4 regions of the Streptomyces sp. NPDC028991 genome follow, and region 4 is predicted to be linked to each of the others. Evidence: riboswitches for the same ligand, from Rfam matches in the RefSeq annotation. Region 4 holds a riboswitch; each other region holds the start of a gene.
The links. Region 4 has a riboswitch for cyclic di-AMP ahead of ACZ4V1_RS05960 (C40 family peptidase). Riboswitches for the same ligand answer to the same signal wherever they lie in the genome.

Region 1 (7,517 bases), on a different contig from region 4:
GGACCCCGACGGAGCGGACCCCGCCGTACCGGCCCCCGACGTCGAGGAACCGGGCGGCGAGGATCGGCCGCCCGGGGGGTCCCAGGACGGGCCCCAGGACGGGCCCTAGGCCGGCCCCGCCACCACCGACACCGTCTTCGGCAGCGACACGCCCGAGCCGTCGCGGCGCGGGTCGATGTCCGGGAGCTGGGCGGGGGTGCCGTTCTTCTGCGCGGCGAGCGCCGGGGTGGCGCCCGCCCAGGCGAAGGCCAGACAGTCCTCGCCCTTCAGGAACCGCTGGCAGCGCACGCCACCCGTGGCCCGACCCTTGCGCGGGTATTGGTCGAACGGCGTGAGCTTGGCCGTGGTCTGGACGGAGTCGTCCAGCGTGCCGCGCGAACCGGCGACCGTGAAGACGACCGCCTCCGCGGCCGGGTCCACCGCCGTGAAGGAGATGACCTTGGCGCCGTCGGTCAGCTTGACGCCCGCCACACCGCCCGCCGGACGGCCCTGCGGTCGGACCTGTGAGGCCTGGTAGCGCAGCAGCTGCGCGTCGTCCGTGATGAAGACCAGGTCCTCGTCGCCGGTGCGCAGCTCGGCGCCGCCGACGATCCGGTCACCCTCCTTGAGGGTGATGACCTCCAACTCGTCCTTGTTGGACGGGTAGTCGGGCACCACCCGCTTGACGACACCCTGTTCCGTACCGAGCGCCAGGCCCGGCGAGGACTCGTCCAGTGTGGTCAGGCAGACGACGGTCTCGTCGTCCTCCAGGGTCACGAACTCCGCCAGCGGCGCGCCACCCGAGAGGTTCGGCGTCGGCATGGGCTCCGGGAGCTGGGGCAGGTCCACGACGTTCACCCGCAGCAGGCGCCCGGCCGACGTGACCACGCCCACCTCGCCGCGGGCCGTGGCCGGCACCGCCGAGACGATCAGGTCGTGCTTGACGCGCTTGGCGCCGGCCTCGGTGACGAGGGGCTCGTCGTTCGCGGTGCGGGCGAGCAGGCCCGTCGAGGACAGCAGCACCCGGCACGGGTCGTCCGCCACCTGGAGCGGAACGGTGGCGACCGGTGCACCGGACGACTCCAGCAGCATCGTACGGCGGTCGGTGCCGAACTTCTTGGCCACCGCGGCCAGTTCCGCCGAGACCAGCTTGCGCAGCTCCGCGTCCGAGTCGAGGATCCGGGTCAGCTCCTCGATCTCCGCGTTCAGCCGCTCCTTCTCCGACTCGAGCTCGATGCGGTCGTACTTGGTGAGCCGGCGCAGCGGCGTGTCCAGGATGTACTGGGTCTGGACGTCGCTCAGCGAGAAGCGCTCCATCAAGCGCTGCTTGGCCTGTGCGGAGTTCTCGCTGGAGCGGATGAGGCGGATGACCTCGTCGATGTCGACCAGGGCGGTGAGCAGGCCCTCGACCAGGTGCAGACGGTCGCGCTTCTTGCTGCGGCGGAACTCGCTGCGGCGCCGCACGACGTTGAACCGGTGGTCGAGGTAGACCTCCAGCAGCTCCTTGAGACCCAGCGTGAGCGGCTGGCCGTCCACCAGGGCGACGTTGTTGATGCCGAAGGACTCCTCCATCGGCGTCAGCTTGTACAGCTGCTCCAGGACGGCCTCCGGCACGAAGCCGTTCTTGATCTCGATGACCAGGCGCAGCCCGTGCTCGCGGTCGGTGAGGTCCTTGACGTCGGCGATGCCCTGGAGCTTCTTCGCGCCGACCAGATCCTTGATCTTGGCGATCACCTTCTCCGGGCCGACCGCGAAGGGCAGCTCGGTCACGACGAGACCCTTGCGGCGGGCCGTCACCGTGTCGACGGCGACCGTCGCCCGGATCTTGAAGGTGCCGCGGCCCGTCTCGTAGGCGTCCCGGATGCCGGGCAGGCCGACGATCCGGCCGCCGGTGGGCAGGTCGGGGCCCGGAACGTGCTTCATCAGGGCTTCGAGGTCGGCGTTCGGGTACCGGATCAGGTGCCGGGCGGCCGCGATCACCTCGCGCAGATTGTGCGGCGGCATGTTCGTGGCCATGCCGACCGCGATGCCGGAGGCGCCGTTGACCAGCAGGTTCGGGAAGGCGGCGGGCAGCGCCACCGGCTCCTGCTCCTGGCCGTCGTAGTTGGGGCCGAAGTCGACGGTGTCCTCGTCGATGGACTCCGTCATCAGGCTGGCGGCCTCGGCCATCCGGCACTCGGTGTACCGCATGGCGGCCGGCGGGTCGTCGTTGCCCAGGGAGCCGAAGTTGCCGTGGCCGTCGACCAGGGGGACGCGCATGGAGAACGGCTGGGCCATGCGCACCAGGGCGTCGTAGATCGACGCGTCGCCGTGCGGGTGCAGCTTGCCCATGACCTCGCCGACGACACGGGCGCACTTCACGTAGCTGCGCTCGGGCCGCAGGCCCATCTCGTTCATCTGGTAGACGATGCGGCGGTGCACCGGCTTGAGGCCGTCGCGGGCGTCCGGCAGCGCACGGGAGTAGATGACCGAGTACGCGTACTCGAGGAAGGAGCCCTGCATCTCGTCGACGACGTCGATGTCGAGGATCTTCTCCTCGTACGAATCGTCGGGCGGCGGGGTCTTCGTACTACGGCGGGCCATCGCTGCCGGCTCCTTGCTGAAGCGTGAACGGTGATCTGACGCGGTCCATTGTGGACTGCGGCACTGACAGCGACCGACCAGGACCCGTCACGGGCTGCCCGGCCCGGCGCTGCCCGCAGAGTACGCCCTCGTCACACGCGCTCGCCCCCGTCGGGCCGCTGAGCCCGTTCTCGCTCTCGGCGTACGAGGTCCGGGAACTCCACCGGCGCCCCGCACGCTTGCATACAGTGGCAGGATCGGCGGAATCCCGCAGTTCCGCCCAATGATCCACCAAGTGTTTCCACCAAGGATTCCGCGATCGAAGGGACGTACATGCCCATGGGTCACACGGCCACAGCCCAGGCAGGCTCCGGCGGCCTGACAGCGACCGAGCACCGCCTGGCCAACGGCCTGCGCGTGGTGCTCTCCGAGGACCACCTGACCCCGGTCGCGGCGGTGTGCCTCTGGTACGACGTCGGCTCGCGCCACGAGGTCAAGGGGCGTACCGGCCTGGCTCACCTTTTCGAGCACCTCATGTTCCAGGGCTCCGCCCAGGTCAAGGGCAACGGCCACTTCGAACTGGTGCAGGGGGCCGGCGGCTCGCTCAACGGCACCACCAGCTTCGAGCGCACCAACTACTTCGAGACCATGCCCGCCCACCAGCTGGAGCTCGCCCTCTGGCTGGAGGCCGACCGCATGGGCTCCCTGCTGTCCGCGCTGGACGACGAGTCCATGGAGAACCAGCGGGACGTCGTCAAGAACGAACGCCGCCAGCGCTACGACAACGTGCCCTACGGCACGGCGTTCGAGAAGCTGACCGCCCTCGCCTACCCGGAGGGCCACCCCTACCACCACACGCCGATCGGCTCCATGGCCGACCTGGACGCGGCGACGCTGGAGGACGCGCGCGCGTTCTTCCGCACCTACTACGCGCCGAACAACGCGGTGCTCTCGGTCGTCGGCGACATCGACCCCGAGCAGACGCTCGCATGGATCGAGAAGTACTTCGGCTCCATCGCCTCGCACGACGGCAAGCAGGCCCCCCGGGACGGCTCGCTGCCCGACGTCATGGGCGGGCAGCTGCGCGAGATCCTCGAGGAGGACGTCCCGGCCCGCGCCCTGATGGCCGCCTACCGCCTGCCGGAGGACGGCACGCGCGCGTGCGACGCGGCCGACCTGGCCCTCACCGTCCTGGGCGGCGGCGAGTCTTCCCGTCTGTACAACCGGCTGGTACGCCGCGACCGCACGGCCGTCGCCGCCGGATTCGGCCTGCTGCGGCTCGCCGGAGCGCCCTCCCTGGGGTGGCTGGACGTGAAGACGTCCGGTGACGTCGAGGTGCCGGTCATCGAGACCGCCATCGACGAGGAGCTCGCCCGGTTCGCCGAGGAGGGACCCACGGCGGAGGAGATGGAGCGCGCCCAGGCCCAGTTGGAGCGCGAGTGGCTGGACCGCCTGGGCACCGTCGCGGGCCGCGCCGACGAACTGTGCCGGTACACCGTCCTGTTCGGCGACCCGCAGCTCGCCCTCACCGCCGTACAGCGGGTGCTCGAGGTGACGGCCGAGGAGGTCCAGGAGGTCGCCAAGGCCCGCCTGCGCCCCGACAACCGCGCGGTGCTCGTCTACGAGCCGACCGCCCCCGCAGAGGACACCGACGCCGACACGAACGACGCCACCGACGAGAACGAGGAGGCGGCCAAGTGACCGAGCTCGCCACCATGGAATTCCACGCCCAGCCGCAAGCCGGCGAGCCCAAGCCGTGGGCCTTCCCGGCGCCCGGGCGCGGCAGCCTCGGCAACGGCCTCACCGTGCTGCGCTGTCATCGCCCCGGTCAGCAGGTCGTCGCCGTGGAGGTGCTCCTGGACGCGCCCCTGGACGCCGAGCCGGCCGGTCTCGACGGTGTCGCCACGATCATGGCGCGTGCCTTCTCCGAGGGCACCGACAAGCACTCCGCCGAGGAGTTCGCCGCCGAGCTGGAGCGCTGCGGAGCCACCCTCGACGCACACGCCGACCACCCCGGTGTCCGGCTGAGCCTGGAGGTGCCCGTCTCGCGCCTCGCCAAGGCCCTCGGCCTGGTCGCCGACGCCCTCAGGGCGCCCGCCTTCGCGGACGGCGAGGTCGAACGGCTGGTCCGCAACCGGCTCGACGAGATCCCGCACGAGCTGGCCAACCCCGCCCGCCGTGCGGCCAAGGAGCTGTACAAGGAGCTGTTCCCGGCCGGTACGCGCATGTCGCGCCCCCGGCAGGGCACCGAGGAGACGGTCGCGAGCATCGACTCGGCGGCCGTGCGGGCCTTCTACGAGAAGCACGTCCGGCCCGCCACGGCCACCGCCGTGGTCGTCGGCGACCTCACCGGCGTCGACCTCGACGCGCTGCTCGGCGAGACGCTGGGCGCGTGGACCGGCTCCGCGGCCGAGGCGCGCCCGGTACCCCCGGTGACCGCCGACGACACCGGCCGGGTCGTCATCGTGGACCGCCCCGGTGCCGTCCAGACGCAGCTGCTCATCGGCCGCACCGGCGCGGACCGGCACGACCGTGTGTGGCCCGCGCAGGTGCTCGGGACGTACTGCCTCGGCGGCACCCTCACCTCGCGCCTGGACCGCGTCCTGCGCGAGGAGAAGGGCTACACCTACGGCGTACGGGCGTTCGGGCAGGTCCTGCGTTCCGCGCCCGACGGCACGGGTGCCGCCATGCTCGCCATCAGCGGCTCCGTGGACACCCCCAACACCGGTCCCGCCCTGGACGACCTGTGGACGGTGCTGCGCAAGCTCGCCGCGGAAGGGCTCACCGACGCCGAGCGCGACGTGGCCGTGCAGAATCTGGTGGGCGTGGCGCCGCTGAAGTACGAGACGGCGGCGGCCGTGGCGAGCACTCTCGCCGACCAGGTCGAGCAGCACCTGCCCGACGACTACCAGGGGACGCTGTACCGCCAACTCGCCGCCACCGGCACGGTGGAGGCCACGGCCGCGGTCGTCAACGCCTTCCCGGGCGACCGTCTGGTCACCGTCCTCGTCGGCGACGCGGCGCAGATCAAGGAGCCCGTCGAGGCTCTCGGTATCGGTGAAGTCACCGTGGTTGCGGCCGAGTAGCGGCACGCGCGCGTGGCGGCCCTGGTGACCCGAGTGTCATCAGGGCCGCCTTTTGTCCGAATTGAGGGAGAGGCTGCCCGTCTGCCCTGTGGCGTGCGCTACAAAAAGCTTGTTGCGTTTGAGGATTGAAGACAGCCGCGTTTAGCGTCATCCGGGCTGTTCGTCAGGCAGTGCGCCGCACCCGCGGCACCGGACAGCCATCGCCGAGTCCCCGTACGGCGCGAGCCAGGGGAGCCGGGGACCCATGCAGTCCCTGGGGTGAATCGGACGCCCGCGCGCAGCGAGGGGGTCCGTAGGAGACCTTCCACCTCCGAACCCGTCAGCTAACCCGGTAGGCGAGAGGGAAGGAAAGGACCAGCCTCTACATGGCGTTCACGCGCGCCACCGGGAAGCACCGCCGTCCCAGCCGGGTGCACCGCACCACCGCCCGCGCGGCGGGTGTCGCGGCCCTCGCCACCACCGGCGTCGTCGGCACCCTCGCGGCTCCTGCGCTCGCCGCCGAGTCCGAGGCGGAGCAGAGCGGACTCACCCCGGTCGTCACCATCGGCGACTCCATAGCCCACGAGATCGACGCCCAGGCCACCGCGCAGGAGCAGGCGGCCCTGCACGCCGCCGCCCGTGAGGCGGCCCAGGAGGCCGCGCGCGAGCGGGCGGCCGAGGCGGCGAAGGAGGCGCGCGAGGCCAAGGAGCGCGCCGCACGCGAGGCGGAGCGCAAGCGCCTCAACACCTTCGTGTCGCCGATCACCGCCTCCTACGTCTCCACCGCCTACCAGGCCGGCAGCTCTCTGTGGTCGTCCGGCAGCCACACCGGCATCGACTTCCACGCCGCCAGCGGCACCTCCGTGCACGCGGTCGGCGTCGGCACCGTCGTGGAGGCCGGCTGGGGCGGGGCGTACGGCAACCAGGTCGTCATCAAGATGCACGACGGTACGTACACGCAGTACGGCCACCTGTCGTCCATCGGCGTCTCGGTCGGCCAGTCGGTCGGCGCCGGGCAGCAGATCGGCCTCTCCGGCGCCACCGGCAACGTCACCGGACCGCACCTGCACTTCGAGGCCCGCACGAGTTCCGAGTACGGTTCGGACATGGACCCCGTCGCCTACCTCCGCTCCCACGGTGTGAACCTCTGACGTAGCGCGGGTACGGCACCCGAAAGCCCCGGCTTCCCGAGCCGGGGCTTTCGCATTTCCGCGCGGGTCCCGGAAGCGCCGTCGTCCAAAAAACGTCCATGAAATCCGCCGCACCGTCGGAATATCCGCTTGATTGGCCTAGAGTCACTGAACACGCGTCAATCGTCGACGTTTCACGGGGATTAAGGCGGAGGTCGGGTATGCGTATTCCGGCGCACTCGGTGTGCACGGCGATCCGGGACGACATCGTCACCGGCGTCCACGGACGCGGCAGCCGGCTCACCGAGGAACTTCTGGCCCGCCGCTACGGCGTCTCCCGCGTCCCCGTCCGCGAGGCCCTGCGTACGCTGGAGGCCGAGGGCTTCGTGGTGACGCGGCGGCACGCGGGCGCGTGCGTCGCGGAACCCACCGAGCAGGAGGCCGCCGACCTGCTGGAGACGCGTACGCTCCTCGAGCCCCTCGGCGCCTCCCGCGCGGCCCGGCGCCGCACCGAGGCGCACCTCAAGGTGCTCCGCGGGCTGGTGAGGCTCGGGCAGGAGCGTGCCAGGCAGGGCAACAGCGAGGACCTGCGCTCACTGGGCGGATGGTTCCACGAGACCCTCGCCCAGTCCGCCGGCAGCTCTTCCCTGGCGGCCTTGCTGACCCAGCTGCGCCACAAGATCGCCTGGATGTACGTCGTTGAGGCGCCGGCCGGACCCGTGGAGTGCTGGGCGGAGCACGGCGCGATCGTGGACGCGGTGGCCCGGGGCGACGGCGAGCG
Region 2 (7,517 bases), on a different contig from region 4:
GCGCGCCGATCCGGAGGGCCGGGTCCGGGCGGTGCCGCCGGGGTTCTCGAAGACGCCGTCACCGAAGTGCGGCGATCTGCGGATACGCGCCATGCGCTCACCGCTCGGGTCCGCGCCGAAGGCCGCGGGCCGCGGCATGCGGAGCCCGGGGCTCGGGGAACGGAAACCGGCCACGGGTACCTCCAGGTGGAGTAGGTCAGGCTCTCATTGTCGGCTTGTCCGACGTCACCTCGAACGACGGATGTCACATCCGTGTTCCCTCCGCCCGTCGTACCGGTGAGGGCGATCCCGCCGGGGCGCCCGGAAGACGACGGCACGACCGAAGGACAGGAAGGTGGTCCCCATGGCCCGCGTGTCCCTCTCCCCTCCCCGAACACTCCTCCTCCGCGTCGTGGAGTGGTACTCCCGGCGTGCCTACGGCAAGGTCCTGGACCCCGGCAAGGCGCTCGCCCACAATCCGCGCGTGCTCTGGGGCGACCTGCGGTTCGAGCGGTCCGTGGCCAAGTGGAACAGGCTGGACCCCGACCTGAAGGCGCTCGCCGTGATGGCCTCGGCGGCCTCGATCGGCTGCTCCTGGTGCATGGACTTCGGGTACTGGGAGAACGCCGGACGCGGCATGGACCGGAGCAAGCTGCACGACGTGCCGGTGTGGCGGGAGAGCGAGGCCTACACGCCGCTGGAGCGGGACGTCATGGAGTACGCGGAGGCGGTGACGGCGACTCCGCCCACCGTCGGCGACGACCTCGCCGAACGGCTGCGGGCCCGGCTGGGGGAGCCCGCGTTCGTGGAGCTGACGGCCATCGTCGCGGTGGAGAACCTGCGTTCCCGGATCAACGCGGCGCTCGACCTCACCAGCCAGGGCTTCAAGGACTCCTGCGACCTGTCCGACGCGGGGCCCAGCGCCGCGGGCGCCGCCGCGACGGACTGAGCCACCGGGCCGGGGACGGCCGTCGCCGCCCGTCCGGACGCCTGTATAGGGTGACGGACGTGGGGAGAGTCCGGTTGAGTGTGACGGAGCGGCGCGAGGAGCTGCTGCGCGCGGCCGTCGAACAGATATCGGCGCGTGGCGTGGCCGCGTTGCGCATCGCCGACGTGGCCGCCGCGCTCGGTGTCAGCAACGCGCTGGTGCTCTACCACTTCTCCACCAAGGAGAAGCTGGTCGCCGCCGCGTTCACCTACGCCGCCGAGGACGATCTCGCCCGTCTGCGCAAGCTGCTCGGCCGGCGCACGTCGGCGCTGCGCCGGCTGCGGGCGGCCGTGCGGTGGTACGCCCCGACCGGGCAGGCCAAGGGCTGGCGGCTGTGGATCGAGGGCTGGGCGGTGGCGTTGCGTGAGCCCGCGCTGCGGGAGGTCACGCGGGAACTGGACCGCCAGTGGAAGGCGGCGATCGCCGACGTCGTCGCCGAGGGCGTGGCCGCCGGGGAGTTCCCGTGCCCGGACCCCGACGGCGCCGCTCTGCGGCTGACCGCCCTGCTCGACGGACTGGCCGTGCAGCTGACCTCGTACGCGGGCGCGGTCTCACGGACCCGGGCCCACGAGTGGATGGACGACGCACTCGCCCGGGAACTGGGCCTGGAGCGGGAGGCGTTGACCACGCCTCGGCTCTAGGTGTGCCGTCCGGCAGCCCGGCACCCCGCACGCGGCGGCCGGCAACACGACGGCGGTCGGCGGCGTACGGTCACCCGGCCCGCGGCGTTCCGCCACCCGGCCCTCGCCCAGGCCCGGCGCGGCCCCGCCCGGCGAGGTGTCGCGCACACGGCCCCGGGACGACGGGCGGGACGACGGGCGGGACGGCGCGGGACCGGGCGACCGGATGCCGCCGACCGCCCGTGGTCCCCGCCGTCAGGCCACGGTCGCGATCCGCACCTTGATGTCGTCCGGCGACAGCGCCCCCTTGGCCGTCACGTGGTCGCCCGACGACTCGCCGCGCAGTCGGCGTCCGATCCACGGCACCAGGTACTCGCGCGCCCAGTGCACGTCGTCGCGCCGGACGTCCAGGGTGCCGCGGGGCGGCAGCGGCGGCCAGAGCTGGTCCGGGTCGGCCGGGACGCGCAGACCGAGGGCCTGGCCCGCGCGCAGCGCCACGCGTGTGTGACCCTCCGGCGACAGGTGCAGCCGGTCGGCGTCCCACGCCCTGCGGTCCTGGACGCTCCGGAGCGACCACAGGTCGAGCACCGGGCAGCCGTAGCGGTCGGCGACGGCCCGGACGTGCCCGTTGTACGTGGCGATCTTCCCGCGCAGATGCTTGAGGACGGGCACCCCGCGGGTGTCGAAGCCGGTGGTCACCAGGACGGTGCCGGCCGCGACGCTCAGCGCGGCCACCGCCCGCTCGAACCGCTCGGCCACCTCGTCCGGATCGGTGCCGGGCCGGATGATGTCGTTGCCGCCCGCCGCGAACGACACCAGGTCGGGCGCGAGTTCGGCGACCCGCGGGACCTGCTCCGCCACGATCTGGTCGAGGAGCCTGCCGCGCACGGCGAGGTTCGTGTATCTGAAGTCGCCCTCGGGACGCCGGTCGGCGAGCAGCACGGCGAACCGGTCGGCCCAGCCGACGAACGCCCCGTCGGGGCCGGGATCTCCGACGCCCTCGGTGAAGCTGTCCCCCACCGCCACGTACGACCCGATCACTTCTCTGCTGTCACTCTTCGAATCGTCTGCCACGTCGGCCCACTATTCACCTTGAATGTGACCTACGCGACCGTAGGAAAGGGTTGACGGGCGGTGAGAAAGACCACGCCTAAAGTGTTCGTCAATTCCGGAATAGGCCGAAGGCCGGACCCGGGGATCGGAGTCCGGCCTTCGGTGGCGCGGAGGCCGCGCCAAACGGTCGTCAGAGGGAGACGCCGTGCGAGCGCAGGTACGCGATCGGGTCCACGTCCGAGCCGTAGTCCGGCGTGGTGCGGATCTCGAAGTGCAGGTGCGGGCCGGTCACGTTGCCGGTGGCACCCGAGAGGCCGACCTGCTGACCCGCCGTCACGGACTGACCGGCGGAGACGGAGAGCGAGGACAGGTGGGCGTACTGGGCGTAGTGGCCGTCGGCGAGCTGGATGACGACCTGGTTGCCGTACGCGCCTCCCCAGCCGGCGGAGACGACGGTGCCCGCGCCGACGGCCTTGAGCGACGTGCCGGTCGGGACGACGAAGTCCGTGCCGGTGTGGTAACCGCTGGACCACATGCTGCCCGTCTGGTGGTACGGGGTGCCGACGGTGCCGCCGGGGACGGGCGAGGTGAAGCCGCTGGTGGTGCCGGCGGACTGGGCGCTCGTGTTCGAGGAGTCCGAGGACGAGGTCTTGGCGGTGTCCGACGACTTCCCGGCGGACTCCGGCTTCTCGGACTTCCCGGCGGACGACTTCTCCGGCGCGGCGGGCTTCTCGGCCGCCGGCTTCTCCGACTCGGCGGACGACGGGGCGGACTCGGCGGCCCGCTCGCCGATCGAGAGCTTCAGGCCGGGGTGGATCAGCGACGGGTCCGAGCCGACGGCGTCGCGGTTGTCCGAGTACAGCTTCTTCCAGCCGCCGTCGACGTCCTGGTCGTCGGCGATCTTCGAGAGGTAGTCACCGCTCTTCACGGTGTACGTCCGCGAGTCCGAGTTCTTCTCGGTGCCGCCGGCGGCCTTCTTCGCCGCCGTCGGTATGGACTGCACGGTCTGCTCGGAAACGGACTGCGCGGGAGCGGCCTGGGCACTGGCGGCGCCCATCAGCGGGAGCGCGAGCGCGGCGCCACCGGTTCCGGCTACGGCGATGGTGCGGGTCAGGCGCATGGCCCTGGTACGGCGGTGCTTACCCTTCGCGGGCATGGCGAATTCCTCTCCGGCGCCTACGAGGTGAGCTGTCGGGTGCGAGCTGGAGATGCCCGGCCGCGCCGAGACGCGGCTTTACCCCAAGCCGTTCCGGGAACCGGAACAGGCGGTTGTACCTGTGGGTCCCCCGCTCCTGCCGTGTACGGGTGGTGGATGAGTGCTGGCTCCGGTCGGCGGCAGGATTAGGCGTCCGTCCGGATCGGTGGTGAACGTAAGGGACCAAGACGCGCAGGGACAAGCGAGGGGTTCCGATGACAGGTGTTCCGATTGATCCTTTACGGGGACCGCCGGTCACCCTCCGTCGATTCGCCCAGCGCCCTTCCACGTGAACAGCCTTGAAAACCGGCAGAATTACGTGAACATGACGGGCAACGCACGGTCACGGATATGACGCTGCTCACGCACCACCTCCCCAGTTCCTCTTATTCCAGCGCTAGTTGGAACGAAGGTGCCGATTCGGACAGAAGGCCCAGACGTGGCGCAGTCGGGCGACTGTGACACCGGGGGGCCGGCACCGTGTCGTATCGTCGACTGGTGCCCGTCGGCGAGCAGCGCGGACGGGGCGGAGTGGGAGGAGCCCCCGTGACGCAGCAGGTCCCGTCGACCGAACCCCAGCTGGCCGGTGTGCGCAACTTCCGAGACGTGGGCGGCCTGCCGACCGTGGACGGGCGGCGGGTGCGGCAGGGCGTGCTGTTCCGCAGCGGGCACCTGGCTCACGCCACCGGGGAGGACGCCGCGTTCCTGGCCTCGCTGGGCCTGCACACCGTCTTCGACTTCCGCAACGCGGCCGACCAGAAGCTCGACGGCCCGGACGTCGAGCTGCCGGGCGTGCGCAATGTGAACCTGCCGCTGAGCGATCCCGCCGACGGCGCCGAGTTCTGGAAGATGGTCCGCGACGGCGACCTCGACCAGCTGCGCGAGATCCTGGCGGACGGCAAGGGTGCCAACCGGATGATCGACTCCTACCGCATGATCATCAAGGAGCGCACGGCGGAGCACTCCCGGGTGCTGCACGCGCTCGCCGAGGACAGCGTCCCCGCCCTGATGCACTGCGCGGCCGGCAAGGACCGCGCGGGCCTGTCCATCGCGGTCACCCTGCTCGCCCTGGGCGTCGAGCGTGACGCCGTCGTCGACGACTACCTCAAGTCCAACGCCGCGCACCGCCGCTACAAGGTGCAGCGCAGCGGCTCCGCCGCCTCGGCCTACTCCCCCGAGGTCATGGAGCTGCTCAGCCCCCTCTTCGACGCGCGCGCCGAGTACCTGGCGGCCGCCTTCGAGACCGTCGAGGAGACCTGGGGCGGGGTCGACGCCTACCTGGAGAAGGGCCTGCGGATCACCCCGGAGACCCGGGAGCGGCTGCGCGAGCGCCTGCTGGACTGAGCCGCCCGCTCACCGGCTGTCGGCGCCGACCTCGAAGAGCAGGTAGATGAAGGCCGCGAAGACGTGCCCCACGATGAGGTAGATGAAGAGTCGCACCCACAGGGCGCGCGGGAACTTCTCCTGCGGGTTCACGGCGTTTCTCCAGGGGTGGGATGGACGGGCGTGGCGGCCGGGCCCAGGCACAGCGCGGCCGTCGGGCTCTGCAGCAGGGTGTGGACGAAGAGGAGCTCGACCCCGTCGGCATCCTGGGCGGCGATCCGGTGCGGGGTCAGCGAGTCGAAGTGCGCGCTGTCACCCGGGTCCAGCACGTGCACGGTGTCCCCGAGGCGCAGCCGCAGCCGGCCCCGCAGCACGTACAGCCACTCCTCGCCGGGGTGCACCCGCACGATGTCGCCCTGCGAGCCGTGCGGCACATGGACCCGCAGGGCCTGCATACCGCGACCGGCCCCGCCGGCCTGCCAGTACGTCCAGCCACCCGCGAACGTCGGTTCCATGGCGTCGGCGCGCACGACGGCGTCCCGGTCCGCGGCCGTCTCGCCGAGCAGCTCCGAGACGGTCGTACCGTAGACGCGGGCGAGGGAGAGCAGCATCGGCAGCGAGGGCTGGCGCTGGCCGGTCTCCAGGCGGGAGAGGTGGGCGGGCGACAGTCCGGCCGCACGGGCCGCCGTCTCCAGGGTGAGGGCGGCCCGGCGCCGCAGGGCACGCAGCTGCGGTGCCACGACGGACACCGCGCCCGCCGCCGCGTCCGGCGACGGCGGACCGGTCTCGTGGGAGGTCATGCCTCCATTTCAGCCCGAGAATTGCCTTGTGGGCAATTTTCTTGCCTCACAGGCAAAGTCGGCGCCGGATGCCTCGCTAACGGTTGGCCATCGCCTGTCTCACCAGGGTCTTCCCGAAGTCCCACATCAGGCCGCCGCCGTTGTGCGCGTCGTCCATCACCTCGGTGAAGGCGTCGACGAATCGGTCCGCGTCGCCGGCGTCGATGATCAGCGGCGGGATGAGCTTGATCACCTCGAGGTGGTCGCCCGACACCTGCGTCAGGATCCGGTGCCGTTGCAGCAGCGGCACCACCACCATCTGCGCGAACAGGCCCTTGCGCGCGGCCTGCAGCATCGTCCAGCGGCTGCGCAGCTTCAGCGACCTGGGCCGGCCGAACTCGATGCCGATCATCAGCCCCCGGCCCCGGACGTCGGCGAGCAGCTCGTAGCGGTCCACCAGCTCCGTCAGCCGGGACTTCAGCCGCTCCCCCACCGCGGCGGCGTTCGCGACGATCTCCTCGTTCTCCATCACCGACAGCACCGCGAGCCCGGCCGCCATGGCCTGCGCGTTGGACCCGAAGCTCGCCGAGTGGACCTGCACCCGGTCCATCGAGGAGAACACCTTCTGGAAGATCCAGTCCTTGCCCAGCGTGGCCCCCACCGGCACGTAGCCGCCGGACAGCGCCTTGGCCACGCACACCAGGTCGGGCTCGACGCCGTCCTCGTGCTGGAAGGCGTAGAACCTGCCGGTCCGGCCGAGGCCCGTCTGCACCTCGTCGGCGATCAGCAGCGCCTTGTGCCGGTGCAGCAGCTCCTGCGCGGCGCGCAGATAGCCGGGCGGGGCCTCGTGCACGCCCTTGCCCTGGACCGGCTCCACGATCAGCGCGGCCACGTCGCCGTGCTTCAGCTCCCGCGCCAGGGCGTCCAGGTCGCCGAGCGGGACGGCGGTGTCGGGCAGCAGCGGGGCGAAGCCGTCGCGGAAGCCGTCCTCGCCGTTGACGGACAGCGACCCGGTGGTCAGCCCGTGGAAGGCGTGCGAGCAGTACAGGACCCTCGGCCGGCCCGTCGCGTACCGGGCGAACTTCAGCGCGGTCTCGACCGCCTCCGTGCCGCTGTTGCCGAAGAAGACCCGGTCCAGGTGCGGGCTGTAGGAGAGCAGCCTCTCGGCCAGCAGACCGGGCAGCGGCGGGCAGTCGAAGCGGGTCAGGTCGGCCAGGGAGGCGTCGAGGACGTCGTGCAGCGCCTTGCGTACGACAGGGTGGTGGCGCCCCAGGCCCATCACCGCGAACCCGGCGAGCATGTCCAGGTAGTCGTTGCCGTCCGCGTCCCAGAAGTGCGCGCCCTCCGCCCGCTCGTAGACCTTGTCGAAGCCGATGGTGTGCAGCATGCGCGGGAGCTGGTGATTGAGGTGCCTGGCGTGCAGCTCGTAGCGCTCGGCTCCGCGCTCGGCCAAGAGCGCGGCGAGGTCGAACTCCTTGGTCATTCAGTTCTCTCCTTGCACTGGCATGGCGGTCCGTCCGCCGCCGGCGTGTTCGCCACCGGGCGTTGCGGCCTGTTCCCCGAGGGCGAGGCTGGCGCTG
Region 3 (7,517 bases), on a different contig from region 4:
CCGCAGCACCCGCAGATACGCGGGGGAGTGGAACCGCATGCCACCGGCGCCCTGCACCACCGGCTCCACGATCACCGCGGCCAGTTCGCCGGCGTGCCGCTCGATCAGTGACCGCAGCCGGTCGGCGTACGACTCCTCGTACTCGGCCGGCGGCGCGTCCGCGAAGACCTGGCGTGGCAGGGCGCCCTCCCACAGCTCGTGCATCCCGCCGTCGGGATCGCACACCGACATCGGCTGCCAGGTGTCGCCGTGGTAGCCGCCGCGCCAGGTCAGCAGGCGACGCTTGGCAGGGCGACCCAGCGAACGCCAGTACTGGAGGCACATCTTGACCGCGACCTCGACCGACACCGAACCCGAGTCGGCCAGGAAGACGTGCTCCAGACCCTCGGGTGACATGTCGACAAGGAGCTTCGCCAGGCGCACGGCGGGCTCGTGGGTGAGTCCGCCGAACATCACATGGCTCATCCGCTCGAGCTGCTCCCGCGCGGCCTCGTTCAGCACCGGGTGGTTGTAGCCGTGGATCGCCGACCACCAGGACGACATGCCGTCGACGAGCTCGCCCGAACCATCGGCCGGCCGCAGCCGCACCCCGCTCGCCGACTCCACGACGAGCGGGTCCCGCCGGCCGGGCATGGGGCCGTACGGATGCCAGACGTGCCGCCGGTCGAGGGCCAGCAGCTCGTCCACGGTCAGCGCGGGCTCAGGCATTGGGCGCGAGGTCCGTTCCGGCACCACGGCGGCGTACGGCGACCAGGTCCGTGCGGGCTTCGCCGGCCACCGCGGACGCGGCGGCCGACACGGAGTCGCGATCCGCCTCGGCCGGGGCGGAACCACAGGCCCCGCCGCTGCCGTGCGACCCGCAGCCGCCGCCGCTGTCGTGCGACCCGCAGCCGCCGCCTGCCGTCGCCCGGTGCCCGGGCAGGGTCACCTGGTCGGCGCCCTCCACCTCGAAACCGGCGTCCGCGATCATCTCCAGGTCGGCATGGCCCGCCTGCCCCTCGCTGGTGAGGTAGTCGCCGAGGAAGATGGAGTTGGCCAGGTTCAGGGCGAGCGGCTGCATCGTGCGCAGGTGGACCTCGCGACCGCCGGCGATGCGCACCTCGACGTCCGGGCAGACGAACCGTGTCATCGCCAGGATGCGCAGGCACCGCTGCGGGGTGAGGTGCCACTCCTTGGCCAGCGGCGTGCCCTCCATCGGGATCAGGAAGTTGACCGGCACCGAGTCCGGGTCCAGCTCGCGCAGCGAGAAGACCACGTCGACCAGGTCCTCGTCGCTCTCGCCCATGCCCGCGATCAGCCCCGAGCAGGCGGACAGCCCGGCCGCGTGCGCCTTGTTCACCGTGTCCACCCGGTCGGCGTACGTGTGCGTGGTCGTGATGTCCCCGTACGTCGCCTCGGACGTGTTGAGGTTGTGGTTGTAGGCGTCCGCACCCGCCTCGCGCAGCCGCTCCGCCTGGCCGTCGGAGAGCAGGCCCAGGCAGGCGCACACCTCGACGGCCTCGTTCTGCTCCTTGATCGCCTTGATGGTGTCCGAGACCCGGTCCACGTCCCGGTCGGTCGGACCGCGTCCGCTGGCCACCAGGCACACCCGCTTGGCGCCCCCGGCCACGCCCGCGGCGGCCGCCTGGGAGGCCTGGTCGGGCTTGAGCCAGGTGTACTTGAGGATCTCGGCTTTGGAGCCGAGCCGCTGCGAGCAGTAGGAGCAGTCCTCGGGGCACAGGCCCGACTTGAGGTTGACGAGGTAGTTGAGTTTCACCCGTCGCCCGAACCAGTGACGGCGTACCTTGCCGGCCGCGGCCACCACATCGAGCAGGTCGTCGTCGGAAGTGGCGAGGACGGCAAGAGCCTCCTCGCGGGTCGGCGTCTCGCGCCGAAGCCCCTTGTCCACCAGCGTGTTCAGCAGGTCCATGAGAGCCGATCCTGTCTTAAGGGGCCGCCCGGGGCCAAGGAGAGTTCGCACAACACTGACAGATCGGCGTGTGGGTATCGCCACACCTCGCGGGGGCTGTCGTGCCGCTAATGTCTGTCCACTGCCTACAAAACTCCGGAGGACCGACCCATGGCGTTCGGCTGGATCGACGAGCAGGCCCGGGCGCGCCGCCGGGCCGGACTCGTACGTGTTCTGCGCCCTCGTCCGGCCGACTCGCCGCTGCTGGACCTGGCGAGCAACGACTACCTCGGACTGGCCCGGCATCCGGAGGTCACCGTGGGCGCGGTGCGGGCCGCGCGGGCCTGGGGCGGTGGCGCGACCGGCTCCCGGCTGGTGACCGGCACGACCGAACTGCACGCCGAGCTCGAACGCGAGCTGGCCGCCCACTGCGGTTTCGAGGCCGCGCTCGTCTTCTCCTCCGGCTACGCGGCCAACCTCGCCGCGGTCACCGCGCTGGCGCCGCACGGCTCCCTCGTCGTCTCCGACGCGGGCAACCACGCCTCGCTGATCGACGGCTGCCGGCTCGCGCGCGGGACGACCCAGGTCGTGGCGCACGCCGACCCGGACGCCGTACGCAAGGCACTGGGGACGCACGACGGGCCGGCCGTCACCGTCTCCGACACGGTCTTCTCGGTCGACGGGGACGCGGCCCCCCTAGCCGCCCTCGCCGAGGTGTGCCGGGAGCACGGCGCCGGGCTGGTCCTCGACGACGCCCACGGCCTCGGTGTGCTCGGCCACGGCGGCAGGGGCGCCCCGCACGCGGCGGGACTCGCGGGCGCCGACGACGTCGTCGTGACGGTGACGCTGTCCAAGTCACTCGGCAGTCAGGGCGGTGCCGTGCTCGGCCCCGCCCGGGTGATCGAGCACCTGGTCAACGCGGCCCGGACCTTCATCTTCGACACCGGCCTCGCCCCCGCGGCGACGGGCGCGGCGCTGGCGGCGCTCACCCTGCTGCGCCGCGAGCCGGAACGAGCGGCGCGGGCACGCGCGGTGGCGGCCGAACTGCACGCGCGTCTGACCGCGCTGGGGCTTTCCGCGGTACGTCCGGACGCCGCGGTCGTCTCGGTGCGCGCCCCCTCCCCGGAGGCGGCCGTACGGTGGGCGGCCGACTGCCGTACGGCCGGCCTGTCCGTGGGCTGCTTCCGTCCTCCTTCCGTACCCGACGGCATCTCACGGCTCAGGCTGACCGCTCGTGCGGACCTCTCCGGGGAGCAGATCGAACGCGCTGTACGGGTGATCGGCGAGACGCGGCCATGAGTCGGCGTGACACGGCCGTGTGCCGCCAGACGGTGTACCGGGGTCAGGGGCGGTGGACCCCGGCCGTGAACGACGCCCAGCTCTCGGGGGAGAAGAGCAGCGCGGGTCCCGCCGGGTCCTTGGAGTCGCGCACGGCGAGCAGTCCGGCACAGGGGCCGGCCGACGGCCGGGCGGTCTCGACGCAGTTGTTCGCTCCGGTGCTGTAGCTGCTGCGCAGCCACCGCACGTCGGACAGATCGGTACTGGCAGGGATGTTCCGGGAGAGTGCGGTCATGGAGCCTGTCATGGTGCCTCCTTACGCGCCTGCCGCGGTCGCGGCGATGAAGTCCAACGAGTCCTCGGGCGAAAGGGCATGGATCAGAAGGGCGTTGAAGGCCTCGGTGTAGGCCTCTAGGTCTTCTTTCCGTTCGAGATGCAGGCTACTCGTCAAGTGGTCGAGAACCACCACGTCCAGATCAGAAGTGCTCGAAAAAGAGAAGATTACGAAAGGGCCGGTGACACCGATGTGCGCCCCGGCGGCGAACGGCAGTACCTGGAGCCGGACATGGGGGAGGCGGGCGGCCTCGACCAGTCGCGCCAGCTGACGGGCCATGACGCCGGGTCCGCCCACCTCCCGGCGCAGCACCGCCTCGTCCAGGACCGCGCTCAGCCGGAGCGGCGGCTGCGCCCGCAGCACGTCCTGCCGGGCCAGCCGGACCTCCACCAGCGTGTCGAGGCGCTCCTCGGGCAGCCCGTCCGCCGCGGCGCGCGTCACCGCGCGGGCGTACTCCGGTGTCTGCAGGAGTCCGGGGACCACCGTGGTCTCCAGCGTGCGCATCGCGCTGGCCTGGGACTCCAGGCTGATGAAATCGCGGTAGGTCGGCGGCAGTACCCCTCGGTAGGCGTGCCACCAGTGGTTGCGGCCCCCCGAGTCGTCGGAGCCGGCCAGCATCACCAGCAGCTCCCGCAGCTGGTCGTCGGCCACGCCGTAGGCGTCCAGCAGTAACCGTACGTCGGCCGGTTTCGCCCCGCTCGTCCCGGTCTCGATCCGGCTGACCTTCGACTGGTGCCAGCCCACCAGCCGGGCCGCCTCGCCACTGGTGATCCCCGCCGACGTGCGCAGGGCGCGCAGTTCCGCGCCCAGCTTCCGACGGCGCACCACGGGGCCGTGCTGCATGGGCCACTCCTTTACTCCCTGTGAGTCGCCCAAATACGCTCTGCCGTCGCAGAGTTCACCGCTTCGAGCGACAGATATATGCATATCTTGGTGGATCGCCGCCCTTCACGAGCCTTGTGATGGCACTCTGGCGGCGAAGCACCAGTCCGGGACCGTACTCGAACCATCCGCTCCGTGTCCGGCTGCGGTCCCGTGGGAAAGGGACGACGTCGCCATGGCAGACCACCTGGAAGCATCCGTCACTCTGCCGAGCGAACCCGCCTCGGTGGCCGCAGCGCGTACCTATGTGGTCGGCACCCTGGCGGAGTGGGGTCTGCCGCCGGACACCGACCTGTCCGAAACCGTCCGGCTCATCGTCTCCGAGCTGACGACCAACGCGGTCCAGCACACGTTCGGGCAGTCACCCACCTTCACCGTGGGCCTCGTGCTCGACCGCGACGAGCGGCTGCGCATCGGCGTCACCGACAGCCATCCGCGGTTTCCCAAGCGCCTGCCCGCCGCCGTCCAGCAGGACAACGGCCGGGGCATGGTGATCATCCGCTGGCTGACGGCGGAATGCGGCGGCAAGCTGAGAGTGCGGCCCACCCGGGAGGGTGGCAAGACCATCTCCGTCGAATTTCCCTGGGCGCCACCGGGCGGCCCGGTGCCCGCCGAACCGGCGGCCACGGCCGTCGGACGGGCCGTGGGAAGGCAGGGGACCCAGCGGTGAGGCGCCGACGGCCCCCGGCGCACCGCATGCGGATACCGCGCACCCGAGGGGGTGACGGCGGGTCAGGGCACCGTCACCCCCTCGGGCGCGCTACTTGACCCGGCCGTACCAGACGCTGCCGGTCCAGATCTTCTGCAGACGCACCACGTCCCCGGTCTTCGGGGCGTGCCAGATCTTCCCCTTTCCGGCGTAGATGCCGACGTGGTAGACGCTCCGGCCCGAGTGGAAGAACACCAGGTCCCCGGTCTTGCGGTTCTTGGCGGAGATGTGACGGGTCTTGTTGTACTGCTGGGCGGCGGTGCGCGGCAGCTTCTTGCCGGCCTTCTTGAACGAATACAGGGTCAGCCCCGAGCAGTCGAACCTGCTTGGTCCGACGGCGCCCCATTTGTATGGCGCGCCCTTCTTGGAGGCAGCGATCTTGAGGGCCTTCGTCGCATGGCTCGCGGCGGCCGCCTCGGAGGCGACGCCGGGGACCACTACGGAACCGCCGACGGCGGCGAGGGTGAGGGCCGAGGCCGTACCGGCACGGGCCATCATCGACGGGACACGATTCAGCGCAGACATGCGCAACCCTTCGTCAGCCGCCTGTGAAGGATGACCTGTCGGATTCGGGCTGGCGAAGTTGCCCGGCCACACGAGTGCGGCTTCACCCCAAGGGCTGCTCGGCCCGGCGCGTCTCCCGCGGAGACGACCGTTCCGGCGACCCGTTGTGCTCGGGTCCTCCACTCCTGCCGATCCACTCCTGTCGACCGGTCGTCCGGGCGGCGGCAGGACTCGGCGTCCGCCCGGACCGCCCCGCCGCTGCGGCGGGGGCTTGTCGTCAGTCACGGATCTTGTCTCGCCCCATGGGAAAATCCCAACGGAACGTGCCCTTTGTGTTGTTACTCACCACTCACCCGTTCGGGTGGGCGGTGCTGCGTTCGAGTCATCGTCGAGTGCGTTGCGGACACCGGGACCAGCGGCGGAGTGACTCATTCCGCTGTTCGGGCGCGGGGATCGCGCAAGCCGGGCCGGCCGGAAATCCGAGGTGTTGCTACGCCGAAAGGGGGTACGCCTTTTGGTCCGTTTCGGCTCGTGGCGCCTCAGCTTTCGGAAAGCGGCGGCAGGCTGACGCGTGCCGTCCGCCGTTCACCGTCCAGTACGCGCAGCGCCCGGGTCAGGGTGGCGGCGTGCAGTTCCGTCTCGCCCCGCCGGTGCATCAGCGCCAGTGCGTCGCGCAGGGCGGTCGCCTTGGCGACCAGCGCCTGGGCCGCCCGCAGCCCACGGTAGGTGTCGCCGTCCCGTGCGGGGTTGATGCGGCCGAGCTGGTCGACGACGTCCAGGTACCGGTCGATCAGCTCGGCCTCCGCGCGGGTCAGGGCGGGCAGGGGCGGCAGCTCCGGTGGCAGCATCGGTGGGTCACCTCGCGCCGGGTGCCGCGGACGGGATCGTGCGGCCGGCCACGATGCGGTCGACCAGGCCGTACTCCAGGGCCTGTTGCGCGTCCATGACGGTGTCCCGCTCGATGTCCGCGCTCACCTGCTCCGGGCTGCGGCCCGTGTGCCGCGCGAGGATCTCCTCCAGGCGGGCGCGGACGCGGGTCAACTCGCCGGCCTGAATGGCCAGGTCGCTGGCCTGTCCCTCCACCGGGTCGGTGAGCGCGGGCTGACGGATGACCACTCGTGCGCCCGGCAGTACGGCGCGCTTGCCGGGCGTGCCCGCCGCCAGCAGCACCGCGGCGGACGTGCCGGCCTGTCCGAGGCAGGTCGTCTCCACATCGCAGGTGACATAGCGCATCGTGTCGTAGATCGCCGTCATCGCGGTGAAGGAGCCGCCGGGCGAGTTGATGTACAGCGCGATGTCCCGGTCCGGGGCCTGGTGTTCCAGGTGCATGAACTGCGCCATCACGTCGTTCGCCGAGGTCTCGTCGATCGGCGTCCCGAGGAAGACGATCCGCTCCTCCAGTAGTTTCGAGTACGGGTCCGTCGTCCGGCTCCCGGTACTCGTGCGCTCGGTGAACTCGGGCAGGACGTGACGGGCGGACGGTCGGGTCATGGCGGACCCCTCCTCGTGACGGAACGTCTTCGGCTGCACTACCTCTGTAAAAAATGTACAGGACGTACGTTACGAGGGCGGGGATGTCGCGGGAATCGGGCGTTCGCCGACGGCCGAAGCCGAGTGAAGCCGAGCAGCCGAAGCCGAGCGGCCGAGGGGCCGCATCGCCGAAGGGCCGAAGGGCGGCACGGCCGCGTTCATCCCCCGTTCGGCGGCTCGTGCAGACCGAAGGAGGAGCCCTGGTCGTCACGGCACAGTGCGAACCGCCCGAACCGGGCCACCGACTCCGCGCCCCCCTCGCCCTCCTCCTGCTCGCCGAGGTCCTCGACCGAGCCGCCCAGCTCCCGTACGCGGGCAACGGCGGCGTCCAGGTCGTCGACCCGGAAGAAGAGGTACGGAGAGGCCCCGGCGTCACCGCCGTGCAGACCACC
Region 4 (7,517 bases):
AGGATGTTACGGATGGTGGCGCCGCGGAAGGCGTAGATCGACTGGTCGGCGTCGCCCACGACACACAGCTCGGCGGGCGGGACCTCGGCCTCGGGCGGCACGTCGACGGGGTGCTCGGAGGTGCCGACCAGCTCGCGGACCAGGGAGTACTGGGCGTGGTTGGTGTCCTGGTACTCGTCGACCAGGACGTGCCGGAAGCGGCGGCGGTAGTGCTCGGCGACGTCCGGGAAGGCGCGCAGCAGATTGACCGTCGTCATGATCAGGTCGTCGAAGTCGAGGGCGTTCGCCTCGCGCAGCCGCGACTGGTAGAGGGCGTAGGCCTGGGCGACGGTCTTCTCGAAGCCGTCGGCGGCCTGGGCGGCGAAGTCCTCCTCGTCGATCAGCTCGTTCTTCAGATTCGAGATCTTGGCGCTGAAGGACTTGGGCGGGAAACGCTTGGGGTCGAGATCCAGGTCGCGGCAGACGAGCGCCATCAGGCGCTTGGAGTCGGCGGCGTCGTAGATCGAGAAGGACGAGGTGAAGCCGAGCCGCTTCGACTCGCGGCGCAGGATGCGGACGCAGGCGCTGTGGAAGGTCATCACCCACATCGCGTTCGCACGCGGGCCGACGAGCTGCTCGACGCGCTCCTTCATCTCGCCCGCGGCCTTGTTGGTGAAGGTGATCGCGAGGATCTGGCCCGGGTGGACGCTCCGCTCGGCCAGCAGGTGGGCGATGCGGTGGGTGAGCACGCGGGTCTTGCCCGAGCCGGCGCCGGCCACGATGAGCAGCGGGGAGCCGGAGTGGACGACGGCGGCGCGCTGGTTCTCGTTCAGCCCCTCCAGGAGCGCCGCGGCGTCCAGGGCGGGGCGCGGGGCGCCGTCCCGGTAGTGGGCGTCCCGGTCCGGCGGCGCGTCGAACTTCCCGCCGAACAGATCGTGCGGAACCGGCTCCGGTCCGTGATCGTCGTCGGGCGGCGGCGGGGGTTCCTCCTCGTGACCGCGGGGGATCTGGAGGCTCGCCAGGAAGCTGTCGTCAAAGAGGCTGCTCATCGCTCTCCGAGTCTAGGGCGCCCCACCGACAACCCGGCGCCACCCCGGAGAATGGCCGGTATCCCGCCATGAGCACGCGCTGCGACAGAGCGGACCACGAAGAGTGACCGCGCGGTGGCCGGGAGGCGGCCCCACCCGGAGGTCACGAAAATGTATCGGGCATATCACCCACCAACCTTCACAGCCGCCACACGAGTTGGCTACGGTTCGGACAGGCCGCACGACCCCCTCCGGCGAACGTCGCCGGGCCGCGCGGCCTCCGCCGAGTCCGGTGTGCCCGCACGGCGCCCGGAGCCGGGGACCCAACCGAGAACCTTGGGGTGAATCGGCCGTACCGCCCCCGACGGGGCGGACCCGCCGTAGGGCAAACCTTCCGAACCACCGCCCGAACCCGACAGCTAACCCGGTAGGCGGAGCGTGGAAGGAGTCGCCTCCTTGGCGTCGCACCGCAAGTCGCGTCCCACCGGTACGCGCGTCGCAGGAATACGGCCCCCCGCCCTCGCCACGGCGGCCCTCACCTCCGTCGCCCTGCTGTCCCAGACGGCCACCGCGGCACCGTCGGACGACGACAGGCCGAGCCTCGAAGAGGTCGAGAAGAAGGTCGACGACCTGTACCGCCAGGCGGGGTCGGCGACGGAGAAGTACAACGCGGCCAAGGAGAAGACCACCAAGCAGCGCAAACGCGTCGACACCCTGCTCGACGACGTCGCCAAGCGCACCCAGAAACTGAACGAGGCGCGCGAGGAGCTCGGCTCCTTCGCCTCCGCGCAGTACCGTACGGGCGCCTCGATCCCGGAGACCGCGACAGTCCTGCTCGCGGACTCGCCGCAGGACTACGTCGACCGGAATCACCTGCTGAACCGGCTCACCGGCCGCCAGAAGGACGCGGTCGACGACTACGCCACCCAGCAGTCCGAGACGATGGAGAAGCGCCGCGAGGCCACCGAGAGCCTCGAGACGCTCACCGAGTCGCAGAGCGACCTCAAGACCGCCAAGGCCACCGTCCAGAAGAAGCTCGCCACCGCGCGGGAGCTGCTGTCGGAGCTGACCGCCGAGGAGAAGGCCCGGCTCGCGGCGATCGAGAAGAAGAAGCAGGAGGAGGCCGCCCGCAAGGCCGCGGAACTCGCCAAGCGGCAGGCCGAGGAGCGGGAGCGGCAGGAGCGGGCGGCGCGGCAGGAGAGCGACGCCGCCGCGGACACCCCCGGATCATCCGGCTCCGGCGACACCGGTACGGGAACCGGGTCCACCACGCCGGACTCCTCCTACGGCACCAAGGCCGAGAAGGCGCTCGCCTTCGCCCGCGCACAGATCGGCAAGCCGTACGTGTGGGGCGCCACGGGCCCCGGCTCCTACGACTGCTCGGGGCTCACCCAGGCCGCCTGGAAGGCCGCCGACGTGACCCTGCCGCGCACCACCTACGACCAGGTCGACGCGGGCACGACGGTCCCGGTCGCCCAGGCCCAGCCCGGTGACCTGGTCTTCTTCTACGACGACCTCAGCCATGTCGGCCTCTACATCGGCAACGGCATGATGATCCACGCCCCGAAGCCGGGCGCGTACGTCCGTGAGGAGTCGATCTACTACGACGGCGAGTCGTCGATCCACAGCGTGGTGCGCCCGGCCTGACGCGCGGGGCTCTCTAGCATCGGGCGCATGTCATCCGGCACCTCCCCCGCCTTTCCCTACCCTCTGCGCGCCTGGTGGGCTCAGCGTCCGCCGGCCGCCGGGGCCGCGGTCATGGCGACCGGCATCCTGTCGGTCGCCCTGCACCTGACGGGTCACGAGGTCCTGTCCCGGATCGCCCTGGTCCTGGCCTGCGCCGCCTGGCTGACGCTGGCGGCGAACTTCGTCTACCTGCTGCTGGTCGAGCGCGCGCAGTGGGTGACGCGGGCCGGGACGCCGGGCGCGCTCACCGCCGTCGCCGCGACGACCGTGCTCGGTACCCGCTTCTCCCTCTTCGGCTGGTCACCCGTGGCGGCGGCGCTGCTGGTGCTGGCGGCGTTGCTGTGGCCGGGGCTGCTGCTCCTGGTCGTCACCCACTGGGGGCGCAGGATGCCGGGCGCCGTGTTCCTGGGCTGCGTGGCCACGGAGGGGCTGGCCGTGCTGGGCGCCACGCTGGCCGCGGCCACCTCGACGCCCTGGCTGGCGTACGCGTCGCTGGTGCCGTTCTGGCTGGGGATCGTGCTCTACCTGATCGCGCTGTTCCGCTTCGACCTGCGGCAGGTGGCCCGGGGGTCCGGGGACCACTGGGTGGCGGGCGGCGCGCTCGCCATCTCGGCCCTCGCCGGCGCCAAACTGCTGGCGGCGGCCGGGACCGGCATGTACCTGTGGAACAACGACGACTACGCGGTCCTGCACGACGTGACCGTCTTCCTGCTCGCCCTCGACCTCGCCTGGTACGCCGTACTGCTCGCCGCCGAGATCGCCTGGCCCCGGCTCCGCTACGACGTGCGCCGCTGGTCGACCGTCTTCCCCCTCGGCATGACGGCGGCGGCGACGCTGTCCGTCGCCGCCGTCCTCGACGTGCCGTGGCTGGACGCGCCCGGTCGGGCGCTGCTGTGGATCGCGGTGGCCGCGTGGCTGGCGGTAGCGGCGGGGGCGGTCTTCCGGGCCGGAGCCGGGCTGCGGTCCGCGGGCGCGGACACCGGGCGGGTCAGGTCCAGAGCACCGCGATGAAGACGTTCGCCACGGTCAGCAGGCCCACCAGGCCGAACAGCGGCTTCTCCACCTTCTCGTCGTCGCGCTTCACGTAGACCAGGCCGAGGATCACGACCAGTACGGCGAGCTTCACGCCGATCTTGACGTTGTCGACGGACTGGTCGTCGGCCTGGTTGAGGCCGATCAGGATGACGCCGGTGACCAGCATCGTCAGTGCGCCGTGCAGCATCGCCGGAACGAAACGGGCCGTGCCCTGGCCCATCGCCTTCAGCTGGGTCAGGAAGCCGCCGAGGAGCGAGGCGATACCGATGATGTGCAGACCGACGAAGATGTGGATGAGTACGTCCATGGGGCCGGAGCCTAATGAGAGGCCGGACACCGGCCGACACCGGGCCGCCGGAGGCGCGGACACGCGGGTGCGCGCCAGCACGACCGCCCGCCCCATAACACCTCACGCCTCCCGCACGTCCCCGATCCGGCACATCGGTCATCACCCTGCGTGAAGGCGACGCCCGCGGAACGGACTCCTGGTCACCTACGGTCGCCGACCGCTCCGGTACCGCCACTTCCGCGCATCCCGTCACCGGGCCGTTACCGCCGCGCCTAGCGTCCTCTCCCAGGCAACCGGAGTCGAGTCGTACGGAAGGACGTGGATCGCAGGTGGGAACGCACCGCAGGCCGCGACAGCGCGCGACGGGCGGCGGGAGGGTGTGTACGGCGGCCACGGTCACCCTCGCGGGCGCGGCTACCGCGACCGGGCTGGGCGCCGGCACCGGGCACGCCGAGCCGGAACCGACTCCCGCACAGGTCAGAGCCAAGGTGGAGGAGCTCTACCAGGAGGCGGAGGTCGCCACGGAGAAGTACAACGGCGCCAAGGAGAAGGCGGTCGCCGCCGAGCAACGCCTGGAGCACCTACGCGACCAGACCGCCCGCAAGGAGGACCGGCTGAACTCCGCCCGGGAGCGACTGGGTTCCGCCGCGGCGGCCCAGTACCGCAGCGGCGGCCTCGACCCCGCCCTGCAACTCGCGCTCTCCGCCGACCCCGACCGGTACCTCGACGGTGCCGCCTTCGTCGAGCGGGCGGGCAGCCGGCAGGCGGCCGCCGTGGGCCGGGTACGCAAGGAACTGCGGGAGATCGAGCAGCTGCGCGGAGCCGCCCGCATCGAGGTGACCTCGCTGAAGTCCCGCCGGGCGGAGCTGAAACGTCACCGCGAGACGATCACCGGCAAGCTGGACTCGGCCCGCCGCCTGCTCTCCCGGCTGACGGCCGAGGAACGCGCCCGCCTCGGCCACGGCACGGGCGACCGCGCCTCCCGCTCCTCGACGGGCGACAGGGACCCACTGTCCGCCGCTACCACCCAGGCGCCCAACTCCCGCGCCGCGGCGGCCGTCGCCTACGCCCGCCAGAAGCTCGGCAGCCCCTATGTGTGGGGCGCGGCCGGCCCCGACTCCTTCGACTGCTCGGGCCTCGTCCAGGCCGCCTACCGCGCCGCCGGTGTCTCCCTGCCCCGCACCACCTACGCCCAGATCGACGCGGGCCGCCGCGTCGCCCGCTCGGAACTCCTCCCCGGCGACCTGGTCTTCTTCTACTCCGGCATCAGTCACGTCGGCATCTACGCCGGCAACGGCCGGATGATCCACGCCCCGAACCCGTCGGCCCCGGTCCGCGTCGCCCCGATCGACGAGATGCCGTTCGCGGGGGCTACGCGGGTGGTGTGACGCCCGCGTGGCCGGTCACACCAGCCGACGCGCCGTGGCCCACCGTGTCAGCTCGTGGCGGTTGGACAGCTGGAGCTTGCGGAGGACCGCCGAGACGTGGGACTCGACCGTCTTCACCGAGATGTACAGCTGCTTGGCGATCTCCTTGTACGCGTAACCACGGGCGATCAGGCGCAGTACCTCGCGCTCGCGCTGGGTGAGGCGGTCCATGTCCTCGTCGACCGGCGGGGCGTCGGTGGAGGCGAACGCGTCGAGGACGAAACCGGCCAGGCGCGGGGAGAAGACGGCGTCGCCCTCCTGGACGCGGAAAACCGAGTTGACCAGGTCGGTGCCGGTGATCGTCTTGGTCACGTAGCCCCGGGCGCCGCCGCGGATCACACCGATGACGTCCTCCGCCGCGTCCGAGACGGACAGGGCGAGGAAGCGGACGGGCTGCTCGGCGTCGCTCATCAAGGGGGCGCAGCGGCGCAGTACTTCGACGCCGCCGCCGCCCGGGAGATGGACGTCCAGGAGCACCACCTCGGGCCGGGTCGCGGTGATGACCGTGACGGCCTGGTCGACGTCGGCGGCCTCGCCGACGACCTCGACCCCGGTCTGCGCGGTCTGGCCGATCTCCGCCTGGACGCCGGTGCGGAACATGCGGTGGTCGTCGACGAGAACCACGCGCACGTGACGCTCCCCCGCGCCGCCGTCCGCCGGCTGTGCGGGACCGGCCGCCTCGCCCGTTCCCGCCGTTCCGTTCGCCTCGGTCGGGTCGCTCATGACGTATTCTCCGCCCTCTCCATCTCCAGCTCGACCTCCGTGCCGCCGTCCGGCACCGCGCGCAGCCGCGCCGTGCCGCCGTTGCGCTCCATGCGGCCGATGATCGATTCTCTGACGCCCATACGGTCGGCGGGTATCGAGTCGAGGTCGAAGCCGGGGCCCCGGTCCCGGACGGACACGAAGACCGTCCTGCCCTCGACTTCGGCGAAGACCTGTACGGCGCCGCCCTCGCCACCGTACTTGGCGGCGTTCACCATCGCCTCGCGTCCGGCCTGCATCTGTGCGGCGATCCGCTCGTCGAGCGGGCAGTCGCCGACGACCACGACCTCGATCGGGACGCCGTGCTTGTCCTCCACCTCCGCGGCATTGCGCCTCACGGCCTCGGCGAGGGTGGTGGGCTCGTCGTCCTCGTCCTTGCCGTTGCCCTCCGGCTTGTAGAGCCAGGCTCGCAGGTCGCGCTCCTGGGCCCGGGCGAGGCGGCGCACCTCGCCCGGGCTCTCCGCGTTGCGCTGGATCAGGGTCAGGGTGTGCAGCACCGAGTCGTGGACGTGGGCGGCGACCTCGGCACGCTCCTGGGCCCGGATGCGCATCAGCCGCTCCTCCGAGAGGTCCTGCGTCATGCGCACCAGGTAGGGGCCCGCGAGGAGCGTTATGCCGACGAGGACGGCGAGGGCCGCCTGGAGCACGGAGCCGAGGTGGGCGGCGGACCCTTGCAGGACGAAGATCCCGGTGACACCGGCCGTCACCAGCAGCACACCGGCCACGGAACGCAGCAGCGTGACCGTGCGCCGGTGGCGTCCCACCTCGGCCCAGCGGGCCCGGCGGGCGTTGTCCGCCTGGCGCCAGACGAGGGCGACGCCGGCGCCGACGAGGACGGTCGGCCACAGGTAGGCCCTGGCCCCGCCGCCGAGGTCGACGTTACCCACGAAGACCAGGGCCACCACCACCATGAGGAGCAGGGCGACTATCTGGCCCTTGTCCGGTTTGCGGGCGACGAGTCTGCGGCGTCCGTCCGGCGAGGTCTCCGATGTGACGAGGGAGGGCGGCCGCTGCGCGTCGACGCCGCCGACACCCAGCGGCACGAAGAACCAGAAGGCCGCGTACAGCAGCGCACCCAGGCCATCGGCCATGAACAGGCCGACGAAGGCGAACCGCACCCAGATGACGGGCAGCCCGAGGTGCCCGGCGAGCCCCCGCGCCACGCCACCGAGCCAGCGTCCGTCGCTGCTGCGGTAGAGCTTGCGCGGCGGCCGCGGTTCGACGAGTGGTGCTGCTGCGGCTTCCGGCATGCCACTGATGGTCACACGGCCGCGGGAGCCGGAGCATCAGGGTCGGTCCCCGAGACACCCC

Region 1: another riboswitch for cyclic di-AMP. It lies ahead of ACZ4V1_RS26960 (M23 family metallopeptidase); the one in region 4 lies ahead of ACZ4V1_RS05960 (C40 family peptidase).
Region 2: another riboswitch for cyclic di-AMP. It lies ahead of ACZ4V1_RS14425 (M23 family metallopeptidase); the one in region 4 lies ahead of ACZ4V1_RS05960 (C40 family peptidase).
Region 3: another riboswitch for cyclic di-AMP. It lies ahead of ACZ4V1_RS09505 (C40 family peptidase); the one in region 4 lies ahead of ACZ4V1_RS05960 (C40 family peptidase).

The regions. Positions count from the first base shown of each region.
Region 1 covers NZ_JBVHVP010000016.1:126,911-134,427, forward strand. Annotated here, with positions in the region: gene ACZ4V1_RS26940 (CobW family GTP-binding protein) at 1-109, shown strand, start outside; gene ACZ4V1_RS26945 (DNA gyrase/topoisomerase IV subunit A) at 106-2,562, opposite strand; gene ACZ4V1_RS26950 (M16 family metallopeptidase) at 2,875-4,242, shown strand; gene ACZ4V1_RS26955 (M16 family metallopeptidase) at 4,239-5,627, shown strand; cyclic di-AMP (ydaO/yuaA leader) riboswitch at 5,819-5,980, shown strand; gene ACZ4V1_RS26960 (M23 family metallopeptidase) at 5,993-6,757, shown strand; gene ACZ4V1_RS26965 (GntR family transcriptional regulator) at 6,958-7,517, shown strand, end outside.
Region 2 covers NZ_JBVHVP010000005.1:394,099-401,615, reverse strand. Annotated here, with positions in the region: gene ACZ4V1_RS14445 (MBL fold metallo-hydrolase) at 1-174, opposite strand, end outside; gene ACZ4V1_RS14440 (carboxymuconolactone decarboxylase family protein) at 344-928, shown strand; gene ACZ4V1_RS14435 (TetR/AcrR family transcriptional regulator) at 988-1,608, shown strand; gene ACZ4V1_RS14430 (SGNH/GDSL hydrolase family protein) at 1,843-2,628, opposite strand; gene ACZ4V1_RS14425 (M23 family metallopeptidase) at 2,831-3,796, opposite strand; cyclic di-AMP (ydaO/yuaA leader) riboswitch at 3,799-3,958, opposite strand; gene ACZ4V1_RS14420 (tyrosine-protein phosphatase) at 4,382-5,179, shown strand; gene ACZ4V1_RS14415 (DUF6126 family protein) at 5,189-5,311, opposite strand; gene ACZ4V1_RS14410 (helix-turn-helix domain-containing protein) at 5,308-5,958, opposite strand; gene ACZ4V1_RS14405 (aspartate aminotransferase family protein) at 6,035-7,420, opposite strand; gene dxs (1-deoxy-D-xylulose-5-phosphate synthase) at 7,421-7,517, opposite strand, start outside.
Region 3 covers NZ_JBVHVP010000003.1:411,346-418,862, reverse strand. Annotated here, with positions in the region: gene ACZ4V1_RS09535 (adenosylmethionine--8-amino-7-oxononanoate transaminase) at 1-708, opposite strand, end outside; gene bioB (biotin synthase BioB) at 701-1,909, opposite strand; gene ACZ4V1_RS09525 (8-amino-7-oxononanoate synthase) at 2,060-3,187, shown strand; gene ACZ4V1_RS09520 (DUF397 domain-containing protein) at 3,231-3,461, opposite strand; gene ACZ4V1_RS09515 (helix-turn-helix domain-containing protein) at 3,483-4,343, opposite strand; gene ACZ4V1_RS09510 (ATP-binding protein) at 4,558-5,052, shown strand; gene ACZ4V1_RS09505 (C40 family peptidase) at 5,143-5,616, opposite strand; cyclic di-AMP (ydaO/yuaA leader) riboswitch at 5,620-5,764, opposite strand; gene ACZ4V1_RS09500 (hypothetical protein) at 6,135-6,443, opposite strand; gene ACZ4V1_RS09495 (ATP-dependent Clp protease proteolytic subunit) at 6,451-7,086, opposite strand; gene ACZ4V1_RS09490 (VOC family protein) at 7,284-7,517, opposite strand, start outside.
Region 4 covers NZ_JBVHVP010000002.1:387,058-394,574, reverse strand. Annotated here, with positions in the region: gene pcrA (DNA helicase PcrA) at 1-1,028, opposite strand, end outside; cyclic di-AMP (ydaO/yuaA leader) riboswitch at 1,279-1,456, shown strand; gene ACZ4V1_RS05960 (C40 family peptidase) at 1,464-2,654, shown strand; gene ACZ4V1_RS05955 (tellurite resistance/C4-dicarboxylate transporter family protein) at 2,682-3,704, shown strand; gene ACZ4V1_RS05950 (hypothetical protein) at 3,682-4,035, opposite strand; gene ACZ4V1_RS05945 (C40 family peptidase) at 4,347-5,405, shown strand; gene ACZ4V1_RS05940 (LuxR C-terminal-related transcriptional regulator) at 5,421-6,167, opposite strand; gene ACZ4V1_RS05935 (PspC domain-containing protein) at 6,164-7,456, opposite strand.